2 regions of the Lysinibacillus sp. CD3-6 genome follow, and region 2 is predicted to be linked to the other one. Evidence: riboswitches for the same ligand, from Rfam matches in the RefSeq annotation. Region 2 holds a riboswitch; the other holds the start of a gene.

Region 1 (9,334 bases), 1.2 Mb from region 2:
CGGGTAATCAATGCTTCTAGAGACATTACAAATATAAAAAATTTACAACAAGAAATCCATCATTTGACAAGTATAATTCATAACTATCAACATGAACTGAGCCAACAGGATAGCCAATCAATAAGCCCGCTTATCTATCAAAGTAAGCAACTCGAAGCGGTAGTAGCGCTTGCCAAACGAGTGGCAGCAGTAGATTCGACCGTCTTAATTTTAGGAGAGACAGGTGTCGGCAAAGAGGTTTTTGCCAATTATATTCATGACATGAGCGAGCGTAAAACGAAGCCTTTTTTGAAAATCAATTGTAGTGCTATTCCAGAAAATTTATTAGAATCCGAGTTGTTTGGCTATGAAAAAGGTGCATTTACTGGCGCAAATAGAGAAGGCAAAATCGGCTTATTTGAACTAGCACATAACGGTACGTTGTTGTTAGATGAAATTGGCGATATGCCACCTGCACTCCAAATAAAATTACTTCGCGTCATTCAAGAAAAAACGCTACAGCGAATTGGTAGCGCCAAAACAATCCCTATTAATGTTCGGTTTATCGCAGCAACCCATCGAAATCTTGCTGAAGAAGTGACAAAAGGAAATTTTAGAGAGGATTTATATTATCGATTAAATGTTATCCCCATTCATGTACCGCCGTTACGTGATCGCAAAGAAGATATACTGCCTTTAGCAAGTCATTTTTTAACGAATTTAAATAACAAATATTATTCAGCCAAAACATTCAATACAAGCTTTGCACATAAGTTAACAACGTACAACTGGCCTGGAAATATTAGAGAATTACAAAACGTCATTGAACGATGTTATGTCATGAGTGACTCCGATTATCTAACAAGTGAAACACTAGCAATGGCACTAAACGAAAATAAAAAGGAGAAGTCTGTTCTCGTAAAGGACATCATGCCTTTAAAAAAATGTGTAGAATATGCCGAAATGGAATTATTGCAAATGGCTTTTGCAACATGTCAATCAACTGTTGATATGGCAAAATTATTAGAAGTGAATCAATCTACCATTAGTAGGAAAATGGCCAAATTTAATATTCGATAAACATGCTATATAATGGAAGGAGAAAGGGGGAGGGACGAATGGTTTTTCGCACAAAGGTAAACATGGTTTTGTTAATCGGTATCTTTTTAGTCGTTGTCATCATGGGTTCAATTCCATTGCTTTCATTGTATAAACAATTACCATTACCTATTTTACTGTTGATTGTTGTTCTCTTTCTTGTTGCTGGAGGTATTGTTTGGTGGTACGGCACTTCGCTTCAATGTATTTTCTATAAGGAGTATTTATTAATAAAAGGTGGGCCCTTCAAAAGACGCGTACCTTATCACACGATAAGAAAAGTTGCGCCGACAAAAGATAAATTTACGGGCTATCGCATTACACCATCTGATATTGGACTTGAGCTATGTGTGGAATCTACAAGCTTTGGCCGTATTAAGATTTTAACGGAGAATAAAATGGGGTTTATTGAAGAATTAAAAAAACGCTGTCCGCATGCCCAATTTGAAAACGTTAAGGCATGGGCAGGTAATGACGTTTAAAATGTGTAAATACTTACGCCGATTACGACCGAGTAAGAAGGAGTTTGGCGCAATTGAAAATTTATTAGTAATAACGTCCCTAAACAATAAATTAAATATGAAAGAGGCAAAATAATGAAAGCTAATGCAGATGTTTTAATCGTCATCGATTTACAAAATGGTGTATGTTTTAGTGCAGAGCATTTGGTTGAACTACCAAGTTTACTTACGAAAGTAAATAATCGAATTGCGTGCTACCGGGAACTGCAAAAACCGATTATTTTTGTGCAGCATTGTGATGAAGAACTCGTACCTGAAGAGGAACTTTGGGCGATTCATGCCGACTTAGATGTGCAAGAGCAAGACTATTTGGTTAGAAAAGAACATGCCAATTCATTTTACAAAACAAACTTAAAAACGATGTTAGACGAATTAGCTGTACAGCGTATTGAATTTTGCGGCGCCCAAACTGAGTACTGTATGGATGCAACGATTAAATTTGCCCATGGCTTAGGATACGAAAACTTTATGGTACGTAAAGCGACTTCTACGCTTAATAACCCATTTATGTCAGCACAAGAGACAATTGATTTTTATGAAAATATATGGAATAACAGATTTTTGAAATTTATAGATTGAATTTTATAGTTAGAGGAAAAGTGTTAGATTGACTGCGATCAATCTAACACTTTTTTGTTGTGCTGATGGTGTGCCTTATGTCGGTCACTTTCCGCTCAGTGCAGGCTATACGTTATTCTATCGGCGATACGATGAGTTTTATCAGCGATTCATGAGCTTCTATCGGCGATATCACAGGTTTTACCAGCGATTTAGACGCATCTATCGGCGATAGGACGAGTTTTATCAGCGATTTAGGAGCTTTTACCCTCGATACCCCGAGTTTTACCCGCGATTCAAGATATTCTACCAGTACAAACACGAATTTGCATTACTACTATGCCAAAATGCATAACTTCGGTACAAAGTTTCCATTTTTCCCTTTAAAAAATTCGCAGTATAAGTGCATCTTTAACAATATGTCAATTGATGAAAAGTTGGCACGATTTTTGCTTCGAAATTTTATATCGGAAAGGAGGATTATTGAATGATATCGGCAATCTAAAAATTACTAAAGGGGAGTGATGACTTTGAAGCATGTAGTAGCAGCTATTCAAATGAATTGTGAACTAGGCAATAAAGAAGGCAATTTACAAAAAGCGCAAACATTAATAGCACAAGCACTTGAACAACAGGCAACACTCATTGTATTACCCGAATTATTTAATACAGGTTATCGGGTGGAAGAACAAGATTGGCAATATGCTGAGACGATTCCAGGGGAAACGACCGAGTTTTTACAGCGTATGGCGACTCAACACGAAGTCAAGATTATTGGCTGTATTTTAGAACGGGGTGAAATCGAAGGCACAATATTTGATACCGCTTTTGTTATAGCGAAAAATGGCATATTGGGCAAATATCGAAAAACACATCTTTGGGATCAAGAAAATCTTAGATTTAATAGAGGCGATGCACTAGCTGTTATCCATCAAGAAGATTTGAAGATTGGTTTACAAATTTGCTATGAAATCGGGTTTCCAGAAGGCGCAAGAATATTAACGTTACAAGGCGCCAATGTCCTTATCTACCCTTCGGCATTTGGCGAACAGCGTTACTACATCTGGGATACTGCGAGTAAAGCAAGAGCAATCGAAAACGGCTGTTACGTTATTGCAGCCAATCGTTCAGGAATTGAAAAACAATCAACGCAATTTGGTGGGAAAAGTAGAATTATTGATCCACAAGGCAAAGTTTTAGTCGAAGCTGTACAGGAAGATGAATGCATCGTCGCAACAATTGATTTACAACGAGTCATTCAACAACGAAGAGAAGTACCTTACTTAAGAGATTTAAATAAAGCCATTTTTCATCCAAGCGAATAAAGTTTTAATCAGGGGGAAGATTTATGAAACGTAACACATTAATCACAAAGGATATCGTGCCCACTTTAAGAAGGCATCGCATCATTACAGGACTAGGATTTTTTAATATTTGGGTGGGGATGGCGGTTATTATTGCCACATTCCAAATTGGCGCTAATGGTATTGAATCAATGACACTCTGGCAATTAGCAGGCGCTATTTTTGTTGCTAATGTATTAATCGCCATTGTTGCTAGTTTAACCGGGGATATTGGGATTGAACATGGTTTATCGTTTGCGGCTTATTTAAGAGCACCCTTTGGCACAGTAGGTGTACATATACCGTCGTTAATAAGGGGGATCGTTGCTTGTATTTGGTTTGGTATTCAAACATATCTTGGGGCCACAGCCATCAACTATATCGTAGCAGATTTAACAGGCTTTGATTCTTGGTTTGTCTGGTATGTTGTATTTGCAGCTGTGCAAATCGCGAATACGGCCATTGGTATTAAAGCAATCGATCGATTTGCTGTTATTGCTGCGCCTTCCATTATTTTAATTTCGATTTGGATTTTTGTGAAAATATCGAGCATTGCTACTGAAGAGGGGTTAAATATTTTTACGTATGAAGGAAGTACAGCTGAAACGACATGGTTGCTCATTATGGCGGCAAATATGGGCTTTTGGTCTTTACTTGCCGTAGATATTCCGAATATTACGCGCTACGTAAAAGCACCAGTCAATGAGCGCAATTGGTTCCGGCGCAATAAAAATAATTATATTCCTCACTTATTAGCGTTACCAACTGTCCAAACCTTTATCGGTATTATTGGTGCCGTTAGTTTTTTAGCCACTGGCAACTGGAATCCGATTGAAGTCGTGCAACAAATTGCAACAGGTTGGGTGATGGTGATGATCTTATTGCTCGTTATATTGGCGCAATGGTCAACGAATACTGCTTCTAATTTAATTCCGGCGTCGTTAACATTTGTCAATGCCGGTGCGCGCATTCATTTGTCCTATACATGGGGTGTCATATTAGCGGGAATTATCGGCACATTGTTTCAACCTTGGATTATTTTAGAGCAGTTATTCCGTTTCTTAGGGTACTCCGGTGCCATTATGTCGGCTGTAGCAGGTGTTATTATTTGTGATTACTATATCCTTCGAAAGCGCCGTTTACATGTCAAAGATTTGTATAGGCAGGAGGGGCAATTTACATTCAATAGAGGCGTAAACGTGGCAGGTATGCTTGCTTGGCTCATTAGTAGTGTACTCGCGATTGTCTTTATTGATTATATGTATTTCGTTGGTTTCCCTCTATCGGCAATTATTTACTATGTGCTAATGAAACAATGGTATTTAAAGAAATTCCCGCAACAAGAAATAGAATCTAATTACTCTGATGAATATTTAGGAACATCTGCGAACCGTGATTGGGAAATTGCTAGATAGAACTGTCGAGAAGAGATAGCAACGTCCGATATAAATAAAGACTAGACATTAGAGGGTTTCGCACAGTTTTTCAAGATAGGAGTGACAAAAATGAATTATCTATTTCAGTTTGTTGTAGTGTTGCTAATCGTTTTTTTCCTTCATTTTATCAATCAATTGTTGTTACTGAAAAAGAGTGATTTTAAAATCCAATGGAAGGCGGTGACAATACTAGTCGCAATCAGCTTTGTTGTCGTATTGCTCCTAAACATATCTATTCATCCTATGGAAATACAATGACCATTTTAGAAAAAGAAGGTAGATGAACTCAAATATTTTGAGTTTGTCTACCTTCTACACTTTTGAAAGTTGATAGTTTTAAGCTTGATTTAACCAGCTAATCGCACTATGCACAACGACTGCTACCCCTAATGGAATAACACCTTCGTCTAAAATAATATTAGGGTTGTGTAATGGGTAGTTGTTGTCACCTAACCCATTGGAGCCTGCCCACATAAACATTGTTGGCACTTGCTGGCTAATGTAAGAGAAATCTTCTGTGCCAGCTAATGGTTCAGCGTCCACTTGTAAATGATTTTCGCCAACAATTTCTTGTACAAAAGGTACGATTTGTTCGCACAGTGCTTCATTATTATATAGTGATGGGGTAGAGATAGTCTTTAATTCATATGTTCCGCGCATCATTTTCACTGTCGCATCTATAATTTCTTGAACTCGATTAAATAGATGATCCCTAACTTCTGGTTTGAAAGAGCGTAATGTAGCCTCTAACTGTGCTGTATCTGGAATAATATTTGCTACTGTGCCGCCACCCATTTTACCAATAACGAGGACCGCTCTTTCTTTAGGATCGATTTCCTTGCTAACTAGTGTATTCATTTGATTGTAAATCGCATTGACAATCATTAATGGATCAATGGCATTTTGCGGCTCAGAGCTGTGTCCACCTTTACCTTGCACTTTTAGAAAGAAGCCATCTAATGATGAAGCGGCGATGCCTGGTTTGTAGCCAAATTTCCCTACTTCTAAATCTGGCGTGACATGGAGGGCAAGGGCAGCATCGACTTTTGGATTTTCGAGTAAGCCATTTTCTATCATATTCCTTGCACCAAGACCAATTTCCTCGGCGGGCTGGAACATGATTTTGACAGTACCTTTGATATCTTTTTCTTTCTCTTTTAAAAGCTTCGCAGCGCCGAGCATGAACGTCGTATGGATGTCATGGCCACAAGTATGAGCAAATCCATTTGTCGATTTAAACGGTAAATCCGTGTTTTCCTCCATCGGTAATGCGTCCATATCGCCTCTTAGTAAAATTGTTTTCCCATTGCCATTACCAATCGTCACAACAAGCCCCGCTTGCCCAACTTTTTGAGGTGTTAGACCCATAGAAAGTAATGTTTTTTCAACGTAAGCGACTGTATTCGGTAGTTCGAATCCAATCTCTGGATGTTGATGTAGATGTCTACGATGCTGAATGAATTCTTCTTGAAAATGTTCCGCCATTAGTAATGTTTCATGTTTCGTCATATGAATACACCTCTCTAGTCTAATGAATATTCTATATCTGAAGTCGTATTAACTTTAGGTTTTGTTTTAATGGCAATGACAAACAATCCAAATAAAACGATTGAAAGTACAATTAAGACATTTAACAGTAATCCATAGGAATGATTAATATTATAAATGGCCCCTGAAACAATTGGTGTCAGTGCAGCGCCTAGTGAGGAGAATAACGACACAATCCCGAATTTCGCGCTATATTCTTTTTCCCCAAATAGTGATGAAGTTAAGTAAGCAGGTGTAACTGTAACGGCCGTCGCACCAAATCCCGTAAATATCGTATACAGGATACCAGGTATTAATAGGTCACCTCTCATTAAAAATAAAAAGCTTACTAAACCAGAACCACAAATAATAAGTAATGTCGTAATGGTACCCAATTTATCGTATAAGCGACCGACTAATAACTTTCCGATAATTACCATTGCTGAACCTAAAGAGAGTAATAACGCAGCATGTTGAGGTGTGCCACCAATATCCTTTAAATAAGGCGCAAGGTTAATAATCATCCCATTGACGACAACACCACCGACAACAATTGCCGCACAAAGTGCCCAAAATGATACAGATTTAAGTGCTTCTCTTTGTGAAAGCCCATCTACTAATTGTGAAGGAGTCGCACTATTTTTTATTTCCCCTAGTGGAACAAGCCCTTTATCTGCAGGCTTAAGTCGAATAACAAACAACGCCATAGGTACGATTAACACAAACATTGAAATGCCTGTAATGAGGTAAGCACTTCTCCAACCGTAATCTGTAATAAGCCAGTTTAGAATAGGGCTAAGAATGACACCACCAAGACCACTCCCTGCTAGTGCAATCCCTAAACATAATCCACGTTTTTCGTTAAACCAATTTGTAATTAATACTGGTGCTGGAATAAGAGCAGCTCCAGCCAAAGAAGCCCCCATTAGCACTGCGAATAAGTAAAAGTGCATCGCAGTCGTCGCAAATGAAAATCCTACATAGGAAAGGGTGCCGAGCGTTGTAAATATCGTCAAATAAAGACGAATGTCCATTTTCCGCATTACTTTTCCAGCAATTGGGCAAAAAATCATGGATACTAAAGCCATGATCGTGTAATACGTCATAAATTCAGTCCGTCCAATTCCCAATTCTTCCGTTACTGGGACAGTATAAAGTGACACTAAATTAATAATTGGTGCATATAAAAATGTCATAATCATGACACATGCCACTACAATCCACCAACCATAAAAGATGCCTTTTTTCTCTTGTTGAGTAGTCATATCGGTTTCCTCCGTTTTTACTTAGTAATCGGGGCATTCCGCTAGTAGATTAGTGACGTTGAATCCGTTTTCAATTATCTCTAACATAATAAATGGCGATACCGACGATTGTTTCATCACGCTTTCTAATTCATTAAAAAGTAATGATGGGGAGTTTTGGAGGTTGTATTGATCATAAGTATTTTAAAGCCCTAAGACCTGTAGATACATCATTTTCAAATAGTACAAGCTCCATCTTCCTTCTCATTTAACGCTTACGAGGTTAGCTGACGGATTCGGGCCTTTGAGTAGCCCTACCTTAACAAGGATTCACCCCTTGGATTGAATGTTCATCCAAAAAATTTGGTTCCCCCGCATCCATTGGTTTCAGCGATCTAGAAAGTTGAAACTGCTATGATACTACTATTACAAGAAAAGTTAGTAAATACAGAAAATTTTTTTGCCAAATGAGAAGAAAAATTTTTTTACATAATAAAACCTTTTATAAATAGGGTATTAGATAAACGATAAATAAAAGAAAGAAAATATTTTTTCAAAAAGGAGAAGATTTAGATTGTTATTAATTAGAAAAATGGTGTAAGACTTCTATTTAATTATCATTCTATTTTAAAAATTTACACATTTCATAGAAAACCCGTTATAATAGTTAGTATTGTAAGAAAAGGAGCTGTTAGCAATGGAACGCGAAAAAACAAATGTGGAAAGTTTTGATTTAGACCATACGAAGGTAAAAGCACCTTATGTACGTTTAGCTGGTGTAAAAGTAGGACAAAGTGGCGATGAAGTTTATAAATACGATATTCGCTTCAAACAACCTAATAAGGAGCATATGGAAATGCCAGCACTCCATTCTTTAGAGCATTTATCGGCAGATCTTATTCGCAATTATTCCGACCATATTGTCGATTTCAGTCCAATGGGTTGTCAAACAGGCTTTTATGTATCGTTGATTAATCATAATGATTATGACGACTTACTTACGATTTTAGAAAAAACATTTACTGATGTGACGAATGCAACGGCTGTACCAGCATGTAATGAAGTGCAATGTGGCTGGGCGGCAAGCCATAGTCTTGAAGGTGCAAAAGCGCTTGCAAAAGAATTTTTGGCAAAACGTGATGAATGGCATATCGTTTTTGCAGAATAATAAAAAACCTTGCAAATTGTAAAATGTCCGTTATGTAGATGGACATTTTGCTTTGCAAGGTTTTTCATTTAACGATGAAAAGGGATGACATTGGAAGAGGAAGAATCGTAATTAATTTTTTGATAAATAAAACTTTCTAAAAAGTCATGTATTAGATCTTCGTATTCAGCCATATTTTCATTAAAGGACTGAGCATGTGCACCTTTGTCAAAAAGCTTTAATTTTTTCGGTCCCGTCTTTTTATTATATAAATCGAGTGACATGGAAGCAGGAATAAATGTATCTGGAATACTATGGATAAAGAGAACGGGCTTTTCGATGTGTGATACAGCTTCAGAAGGCGTTACACTTTTAAAAGAATACCCATCACGTAGTCGTATAAAGAAATCGGCGAAGCGAATCGGGATAATTGAACCGTATTTAAATTCTGTCTTGGCAATTTGTTTAAGTAACATGGAAA
Region 2 (8,943 bases):
ACATTAGCAGTCGGTTGCCTAGCATTTTTAGCATCATTCTTTGGTGATGGCGTTGTCTATATGTGGCTTTTAAACGCTTCGGGGATGTCAGGCTTCATTGCATGGCTTGGTATTGCATTTAGTCATTATCGCTTCCGTAGAGCGTATGAAGCGCAAGGCTTAGACCTAAAATTACTACCATATAAAGCAAAGCTGTATCCATTCGGACCACTCTTTGCATTTACATTGTGTATGATTGTTGTAATTGGTCAAAATTATACAGCTTTCACAGGTGATTCGGTTGACTGGTATGGTGTCCTTGTTTCTTATATCGGGATACCACTGTTTATCGCCTTGTGGTTGGGCTATAAAATAAAACATAAAACGAAAATGATTCCACTGCAACAGTGTGATTTAAAAGTAGAGAAATAGAAATGAAAGCTGTCCTATTAATTAGAGGGCAGCTTTTTCGCATTCCTTCCGTATTAATGAATGCTGTAGCGGCATCCAGTATGGCACTAATTCCATTGTATTTTGGTATGAAAAAATACTCCGTACCAACAACAATACTGTCCTCTCTGTTGATTGTGATGGTTGTTTCTACAAATACGGGTGCATTTTCATTGAATGATATTATCGTAATCCCGATAACATTAGCAATTATAGGGATAGTCATTGCCTATTTAGCAATCCGCAACATCGAAAAGGTAGATGTTTAATAACATAAGTAAAGCCCCTGTATGAAATTACTATACAGGGGCTTTAAAAAGGCCTGGGGAAGCCTGGCGAACCATATTTATTAATTATTCTCAGGCACACTAGCCGTTGGATAAACATCAACAGAAAGCTTGGCAGGTGCCGTTAATTTAGAAAAGCTAATATATAATAGGAAAGAAACCGCACCACCGACAAGCCATGCAATATCCAATCCATTTAGCATTTTTGCAATAGGACCTACATATAACTCCGTATTAATAAACGGAATTTGAATAAAGATAGTTAACAAGTAAATAATCATTGTAGGTATATTAATTTTTCCGAAAATGCCATCCTTCTTGTTGAACTCATCTGGAGGGTAATGTACTCTCTTTAAAATATAAAAATCAGTTAATGTAATCATACTCCAAGGGATAATAAAGAATAAAATAAACCCTAAGTATAATTGGAAATTAGCCATAAAATTGCTTGAGCTCCAAGTTGCAATAATGGCAATAATAATACCAATTGCGATGGAAGTAATTGTCCGTAGTCTCGCAGATGTTTTAAACGTTAAAAAGTTACTTGCAATCGATAATATAATAATGCCTGCTCCATAAATATTTAAGGAGTTAATAACGAGGACACCAAGAGATAATAATAGTGCAATAATGAAACCTAATGAGCCCATATCTTTAATTTGCGCCATAACGTTACCATTCACAACCATAGTGGCAATGGCTGCACCTAAAACCATTAACCAAACTGAACTAGCAAAGCTTCCAAGGTAACTATAAGTAAATACCTTTTTAGATTGTGAAGGATGGATAAATCTTGAATGGTCAGATACATATGGACCATATGTAATCTGCCATGTTACACAAATGGAAGTCATTAATAAAAACTGGCTGAAAGAAAAATTACCAGCATTTAAAAGCTCCATTGAAACATTCGTTAAAATCATAATCGACAAAATAATAAATACTACTGTAAAGCCAATTGTATAGATTTTCATCGACTTTTGAAGTAAGCCTTGTCCAAAAATAGCTAGTAATACCATTGGGATTAGACTTACAATAACCGTTACGTTCATATTAAGGCCAAGTGTTTCCTGCATTCCTTGTCCAACTAGAACGGTATTTGTAGCTCCGTAGCCTAAATACATGATTAGAATGATTAACATTGGCAATATAGCTCCGAAGTAGCCAAATTGTGCTCTACTTTGTACTACTTGCGGTAAACCTGCTTTAGGACCAGTGGCAGAATGGAGTGCCATAATTGCAGCTCCTATGCCGTGTCCTAATAGGATAGCAACAAGTGACCACCAAAAATTCAACCCTAATACGATAGCTAGAGATCCTGTTACAAGTGTTGTTGAAACGGTACTTGCGGCAAACCATGTAAAAAATAGCTCTTTGGCAGTGCCATTACGCTGTTCTAAAGGAATATGTTCATAACTAATTTCCTCGATAGAATTGCTCATAGATACCCTCCCTCTTAATAATTATTTTTAATATAATAATAGTGTTTACAATTTAAACAGTAACTTTTAATGATGGCCAATAAGCTGATTGGATTGAAATAACCTCATTGATTGCTTTCTTTTCTACTTCGTTTACAAAATCGGGATATCCTTGTGAATCTTGGAATGGATCCTCTACATCACTTTTCACGCCACATAATTCTTCAATAATGCGCAATGTACAAAATGGAACGTAAGCGTTACTGTAACCACCTTCATGACAGAAGACGATTTTTCCATCCGTATGCTTATTAGCTAAGTTCATCATAATTTTTGTTAACTCTGCAAAGCCTTCAGCAGTCATGTTCATGCGTCCAAGTGGATCAAACATGCCTGGATCTTGACCAGCAGAAATAATAATAAGCTCAGGTTTATAATCGTTGACAATAGGTTCCACAATGGACTTAAATGCTTCAATATAGCCTGCATTTCCTGTGCCTGGAGGAAGTGGAATGTTGACGTTAAATCCTTTTCCGTCAGCTTCACCTACGTTCTCTGCATAACCCGTATTATTCGGGAAACTTAAATGCTGATGTACTGAGAAGAATAAAACACCATCTGTATCATAGAAAGCACTTTCTGTTCCATTACCATGGTGAACATCCCAATCTAACACCATAACTCGTTCTAAATTGTATTTTTGCTTTGCGTATTTGGCAGCAATCGCAACGTTATTGAAAATACAGAAGCCGATGCCTTTTGCAGCCTCTGCATGATGGCCAGGTGGGCGAGTTAATGCATAAACATTATCGACTTCACCATTCATCACAACATCAACCGCTTTTAAAGCACCACCAGTTGACAGTAAAGCAATTTCATAAGAACCTCTACCAACAATGGCGTGATCTCCTGCGTCTCCGCCAGTTGTATCGCTTAAATGTTTCACTTTATCTACATATTCTTTTGTATGGAACATTTCAATTTCCTCACGTGTAGCAGGACGTGGCTCAATTTGTTCTAATTTTTTCATTAGACCACACCGGTTAAGTAAATTATTAATACGTCTCTTTGTTGAAGGATGTTCGACAAACACATCTGTTTCTAAGTAACCACCCGAAGGTAAATATAATGTTCCGCTACCGTTGTCGTGCCAGAAATAACTTTCGTCAAAAATATAACCTGTTTTCATCATCAATTCCGCCCCTTTGATTAAAAAATAATACCGATTTGCACCTTGTAACACACCCCTTGTCAAGGTGGAAAATGGTACTTACCGTTATGAAAATACTAGCTGAGGGAGATTTTTTCTTAAAATGAATTTCAGTCATCTTCCTTGGGATAAAATTTAAATGAATCTCGTTCATTTGTCAAACTAATTTTTTAAAATTACCAAAATTAAATAAATTTTTCAGGCCCATTATAGGAAATGATTCCTTTTCGTTAAAAGAAAGAGGTTGAATTCTATTTTTGTTTAGATTACAATTTTTAAAAATTCATGATTTTTTAGGGGGCGCATAATGGATAAGGAAAAACGTATCGTAACCTCTGCTATTCAATTGTTTAAAGAACAAGGTATCGACAAAATAAAAATTGCTGATATTGTAAAAAGGGCTGGTATCGCACAAGGAACTTTTTATTTGTATTTCCCTTCAAAAATGTCCTTAATGCCCGCCATAGCTAAAGTAATGGTCGACAATATATTTGAGGCAATTCAAAAAAACGTGGATGAGCAAGCACCACTAATTGAAAAATTTAATCAATTAATAGATACAATATTTATGATGACGAGAGAGCATAAGGAACTTGTAGCCATTATTTATGCTGGATTGTCAGCTTCTGATTATTTAAAGGACTGGGTAAATGCGTATACACCTTACTATAATTGGCTAAGAAATGAGTTGGACAAAGCAAAGACGAAAGGTGAAATTTTAATAGCCATTGATTCTTATGCTACGTCAAAGATGGTATTTGGATTAATAGAGGCTGCTGCAGAGCGAGCTTATTTATTTGATTCAAAAGAAGAAGTGCTAATCGATGAGGATAAAAAAGATTTATTAGAATTTATTTGTAATGCGTTAGTCGTAAACAAAGCTGTTATAAAATAAGCAAACAGAGATGAAACATATTACAGTGAATTTTTGATATATAAGTGGTAAACCATATATGCTCTTATTTGTAGTATTACGTTGCTATAAAAAGGGAAATACATGTCTTTAGATCCGAATTAAAAAGCGGATTTTTACTAAATTTTCTAGGTGGTTCTTGTTGCAGTAAAAATGAATGAAGTTCAGTCATTATTATTTTGGAGGTTTTTTTATGGGAAAAGCTTGGCTGTATGTAGGGTTAACTAGTTTTTTTGAATTAATTTGGATTTATGGCTTCAATGTGGCTGCTCATTGGTGGGAGTGGCTATTAATCGTTATATTTATTGGGCTTGATTTGCACTTTTTATCAAAGGCATGCGAGAAATTACCAACTGGAACAGTGTATGCAATATTTGCAGCAATTGGCACAATGGGAACGACCTTGATGGATGTATTAATATTCAATCAAGTAGTCAGTATCGGTAAGCTTCTCTTTATTTTTATATTAATTGTAGGTGTTATTGGTTTAAAAGTTGCTGACTCTGTTGAAGAACATAAACGTGCAAAAGAGGTGATATAGTATGGGATGGCTTTTTGTTTTTTTAGCTGCATCGAGTGAGCTTGTATCTGTTATTGGACTGAAAAAATATAGTACAAAAAAGGGATTTATCAGCATGGTGCTCTATGTAGGAGGATTTGCTGCGTCACTTACATTTTTATATAAATCATTTGAATTTTTACAAACGAGTACGGCTTATGCGGTATGGATAGGCATTGGAACGGCAGGGGCGGTCTTAATCAATATGATGTTTTTTGGTGAGTCAAAAAGTAAAGGCCGCTTAGCAAGTGTATGCTGTATCATCATTGGTGTCGTAGGGTTAAAGGCACTTTCTTAAAAGCGAGAGTCTAAGACAAAGAGAAAAAGTGATAGATTGACTGCCGTCAATCTATCACTTTTTTGCTATGCCGTGGATGTTCGCTACGGTGAGTGTAATTGTATGAGTGCCTGGCACCCATCCTAAGCAAATAGTGTTTCCCATAATAAGTAAATATTTAACGTAACTACTATTACAACGACAAACCACCCAAGTATAGTTGTGATACGGTGATTGACTAGGCTACCCATAATGTCCTTTTTACTTGTAAACATCACAAGCGGGATAAGCGCAAAAGCAATACCGAATGACAGGATTACTTGACTTAAAACAAGCGCATAAGTGGCATTGACACCCGCTGCAATAATAGCCAAAGGTGGAATCATTGTAATTGCTCTACGTAAATATAGAGGGATTTTTCGTTGTATGAAGCCTTGCATAACAACGTCGCCTGCTAATGTACCAACAGAAGAGCTTGCAAGCCCTGCAATGAGTAATCCAAGTCCGAAAGATACTGCCGCCATCGGTCCAAGAGCCTCTCGTAATCCGTTATAGGCGATATCTAAATCTTCAACTACTAGGCCTTGCGTATGGAACACTGCTGCTGCAATGATTAGCATACTCATGTTAATCGCACCAGCAATAATCATTGCAATCACAATATCGATAAACTCAAAGCGGAAAATACGTCGTTTTTCATTATCATTGCGACCAACGACACGACTTTGTGTTAAAGAAGAGTGCAAATAGATTGCGTGGGGCATAACGGTTGCCCCTAAAATACCTGTTGCAAGTAACAGTGAATCGACACCGTCAAATTGTGGTGTCAGCATGCCTATTGTTACATCACCCCAATTTGGTTGAGCTAAAAATGTCTGGAACGCAAATGCTAACACAACAATTAGCACCATTCCTGAAATACCTGCTTCAAATGCTCTAAAGCCTCTGCGCTGTAGCTCTAAAATTGCAAATGAACCAATTGCTGTAATAAGTGCGGCAGGTAGCATCGGAATATCAAATAATAAGTATAGACCGAGGGCAGCCCCGATAAATTCTGCTAGGTCTGTAGCAATAATTACAAGTTCAGCCTGTATCCATAAAAATATAGAAGTTTTTTTAGAAAAATTCTCCCTTGCTACTTCAGGTAAGTTTTTCCCAGTAGCAATACCAAGTTTTGCTGATAAAGACTGAATCAGCACAGCCATTAAATTTGAAAAGGCAATAACCCAAAGTAGTAAATAACCATACTGCGAGCCCGCTGTAATATTTGTGGCAAAGTTGCCAGGATCTATATAGGCAACCGCTGCAATAAATGCTGGACCGAGAAAGGGTAAAATACGCCGCCAGCCTTTTATGTCTCCATCTAAAACAGCTTCTGCTGCTGGTTTTGTCATCTGTTTATAGGCCATCTTGTTCCCTCGTTTCAAAAAGTATCGTAAATGAAATAAAGTTTCCTATAGGAAAATAATAATACTACTATTCTATAGCTAGAACTTAAAAATGTGAAGAAGTTTGCTCATTATTTTTTTTGTGAATTTTGAAAATCGCCGATAAGGCCAGCGAAATCGCCTGTAAAACAGCGAAAATCGCCGATAAACCACGCCGAATCGCCGATAAACCACTGATATAAGCTTGTCCATGAGGATATAAAAAAATTTACGAAAAAGTGGGCAATATCTTCTTTACTTTTTTTATTTCCAGGCGTAATATGACATCATTATAAAAGTTTCAAATTTCTAAATCGCTGAAGCAATTAAACGCGGGGGACCCAATTTTGATGGATTGTGTAAACAATTCTTGGGGTGAATCTCTTTTTGAAGAGTAGGGCTACTCAGGCCCGAATCCGACAGCTAACCTCGTAAGCGTTAAGAGCAGAAAAGTTGGAGCTTGTCAGACGTTAGAGCGTCTACAAGTCGTATTTAGTGATGACTTGTAGACGTTTTTTTTGATGGCATTCTATACAAAAAAGCCCCAGTAAATAGAAAGAGACCGATTATGCGAAGGTGTAATCGATTTAGAAATGCGAAACACACTCTATGAATCTAGAAGGTGTAAAGGATGAAAAATTCATTCAAACGTTATGTTATCGGTAAACCATTGAAATCCGATGCATTGGGGGAACAAAAGCTAAGTAAAACAAAAGCATTGGCTATATTATCATCTGATGCTTTATCATCAGTAGCATACGGTCCAGAGCAAATTTTAATTGTACTCATGACTGTTAGTACGGTTGCCTTTTGGTATTCGTTACCGATTGCAGCAGGGGTAGTGGTGCTGCTTGTGGCACTCACTTTATCGTATCGACAAGTTATTTTCGCTTATCCACACGGTGGTGGGGCATATGTCGTGTCCCGCGAAAATTTAGGTGTGAATGCAGGACTTGTAGCGGGTGGTTCATTACTCGTTGATTATATTTTAACTGTGGCAGTTAGTGTATCGGCAGGGACAGATGCTATTACTTCAGCATTCCCAAGTTTACATGCCTATAACGTTCCAATTGCTGTGTTTTTTGTTATTTGTTTAACGATATTAAATTTACGTGGGGTTACTGAATCAGCTTCTATTTTAGCGTATCCAGTTTATTTATTTGTCGTTGTCATGTTATTGCTTATCGGCATGGGGATCTATAATGTAGCAACGGGGCAAGTGCCAGCAGATTTACACCCTAAAATTGGGACGCCTGTTGCGGGCATTAGTTTGTTTTTATTATTAAAGGCATTTGCCTCAGGAAGCTCAGCATTAACAGGTGTAGAGGCAATATCAAATGCCATTCCAAATTTCAAAAGTCCTGCACCCGTTAATGCAGCGAAAACGCTATTAGCGATGGGGAGTATTTTAGCAGTACTGTTTATTGGGATTGTCAGTCTAGCTTATTACTACGGAGTCGCTCCGAATGCCCAAGCAACGGTTGTCTCTCAAATTGCTGAAGCGAGTGTTGGACGTAATGTATTTTATTATATTGTGCAAGGAACAACAGCGATGATTTTAGTGCTCGCTGCGAATACAGGTTATTCTGCCTTTCCGTTACTGGCAGTCAATTTATCGAAAGACGGCTTTATTCCAAGAATATTTCAAATTCGTGGCGATCGACTTGGCTATTCCAATGGGATTATGATGCTCGGGCTAGCAGCTATTGTGCTTATTATTTTGTTTGATGGTACAACAGAGCAGTTAATTCCACTCTATGCTGTAGGTGTATTTATACCATTTACATTAGCGCAATCTGGCATGATGCGGAAATGGTGGCGTGAAAAACCTAATGGCTGGGGAGTGAAATTTGTTATCAATACAATAGGGGCAGTTATTTCCTTTGTAGTGGCAATGATGTTTTTTGTCACAAAGCTACCCCAAGTATGGCCTGTATTTATCTTTTTACCGCTTATTATTTGGATGTTCCATCGCATTAAGCATCATTACAATGCAGTGGGGGAACAATTACGACTTAATGGTGAAGCATTACCGAAAGTAGAGGGAAATGTCTTTGTCGTACCTGTTGCGGGAATCACAAAAGTGGTGGAAAATTCACTGCATTATGCACAATCTTTAAATGTTGATAAAATAATTGCCTTTTATGTAGCATTCGATCAAGCAGATGCAAAAGCCTTTGAGGACAAATGGAAGGCGTGGCAGCCAGATGTGCGACTTGTCACTTACTATTCGCCATATCGTAGCATCACGCAGCCTTTGAAAAAGTTTATTGATAAGGTGGAGCATCAATATGCGAAAACTGACTACCAAGTAACAGTTGTTATTCCGCAGTTTTTACCGAAGAAAGGTTGGCAGCATATGCTACACAATCAATCGAGTCTATTAATTCGAACATCGCTGTTATTTCACAAAAATGTCG

Evidence for each region. A riboswitch is a leader RNA that binds a small molecule or an ion and turns the genes downstream of it on or off. The one in region 2 is predicted to bind cyclic di-AMP.
Region 1: linked by a shared signal. The riboswitch ahead of FH508_RS06675 (MFS transporter) and the one ahead of FH508_RS01240 (APC family permease) in region 2 are both predicted to bind cyclic di-AMP.

Annotation. Positions count from the first base shown of each region.
Region 1 is NZ_CP085880.1:1,412,599-1,421,932, forward strand. Features, by position in the region: gene FH508_RS06640 (sigma-54 interaction domain-containing protein) at 1-1,059, shown strand, start outside; gene FH508_RS06645 (PH domain-containing protein) at 1,098-1,559, shown strand; gene FH508_RS06650 (cysteine hydrolase family protein) at 1,674-2,177, shown strand; gene FH508_RS06655 (carbon-nitrogen hydrolase family protein) at 2,687-3,481, shown strand; gene FH508_RS06660 (NCS1 family transporter) at 3,505-4,914, shown strand; gene FH508_RS06665 (hypothetical protein) at 5,005-5,193, shown strand; gene FH508_RS06670 (M20 metallopeptidase family protein) at 5,272-6,444, opposite strand; gene FH508_RS06675 (MFS transporter) at 6,459-7,727, opposite strand; cyclic di-AMP (ydaO/yuaA leader) riboswitch at 7,963-8,109, opposite strand; gene FH508_RS06680 (S-ribosylhomocysteine lyase) at 8,404-8,874, shown strand; gene FH508_RS06685 (alpha/beta hydrolase) at 8,943-9,334, opposite strand, start outside.
Region 2 is NZ_CP085880.1:249,082-258,024, forward strand. Features, by position in the region: gene FH508_RS01200 (amino acid permease) at 1-411, shown strand, start outside; gene FH508_RS01205 (hypothetical protein) at 414-698, shown strand; gene FH508_RS01210 (purine-cytosine permease family protein) at 779-2,158, opposite strand; gene FH508_RS01215 (class II histone deacetylase) at 2,211-3,329, opposite strand; gene FH508_RS01220 (TetR/AcrR family transcriptional regulator) at 3,655-4,242, shown strand; gene FH508_RS01225 (DMT family transporter) at 4,454-4,801, shown strand; gene FH508_RS01230 (DMT family transporter) at 4,803-5,117, shown strand; gene FH508_RS01235 (Nramp family divalent metal transporter) at 5,240-6,505, opposite strand; cyclic di-AMP (ydaO/yuaA leader) riboswitch at 6,829-6,975, shown strand; gene FH508_RS01240 (APC family permease) at 7,155-8,943, shown strand, end outside.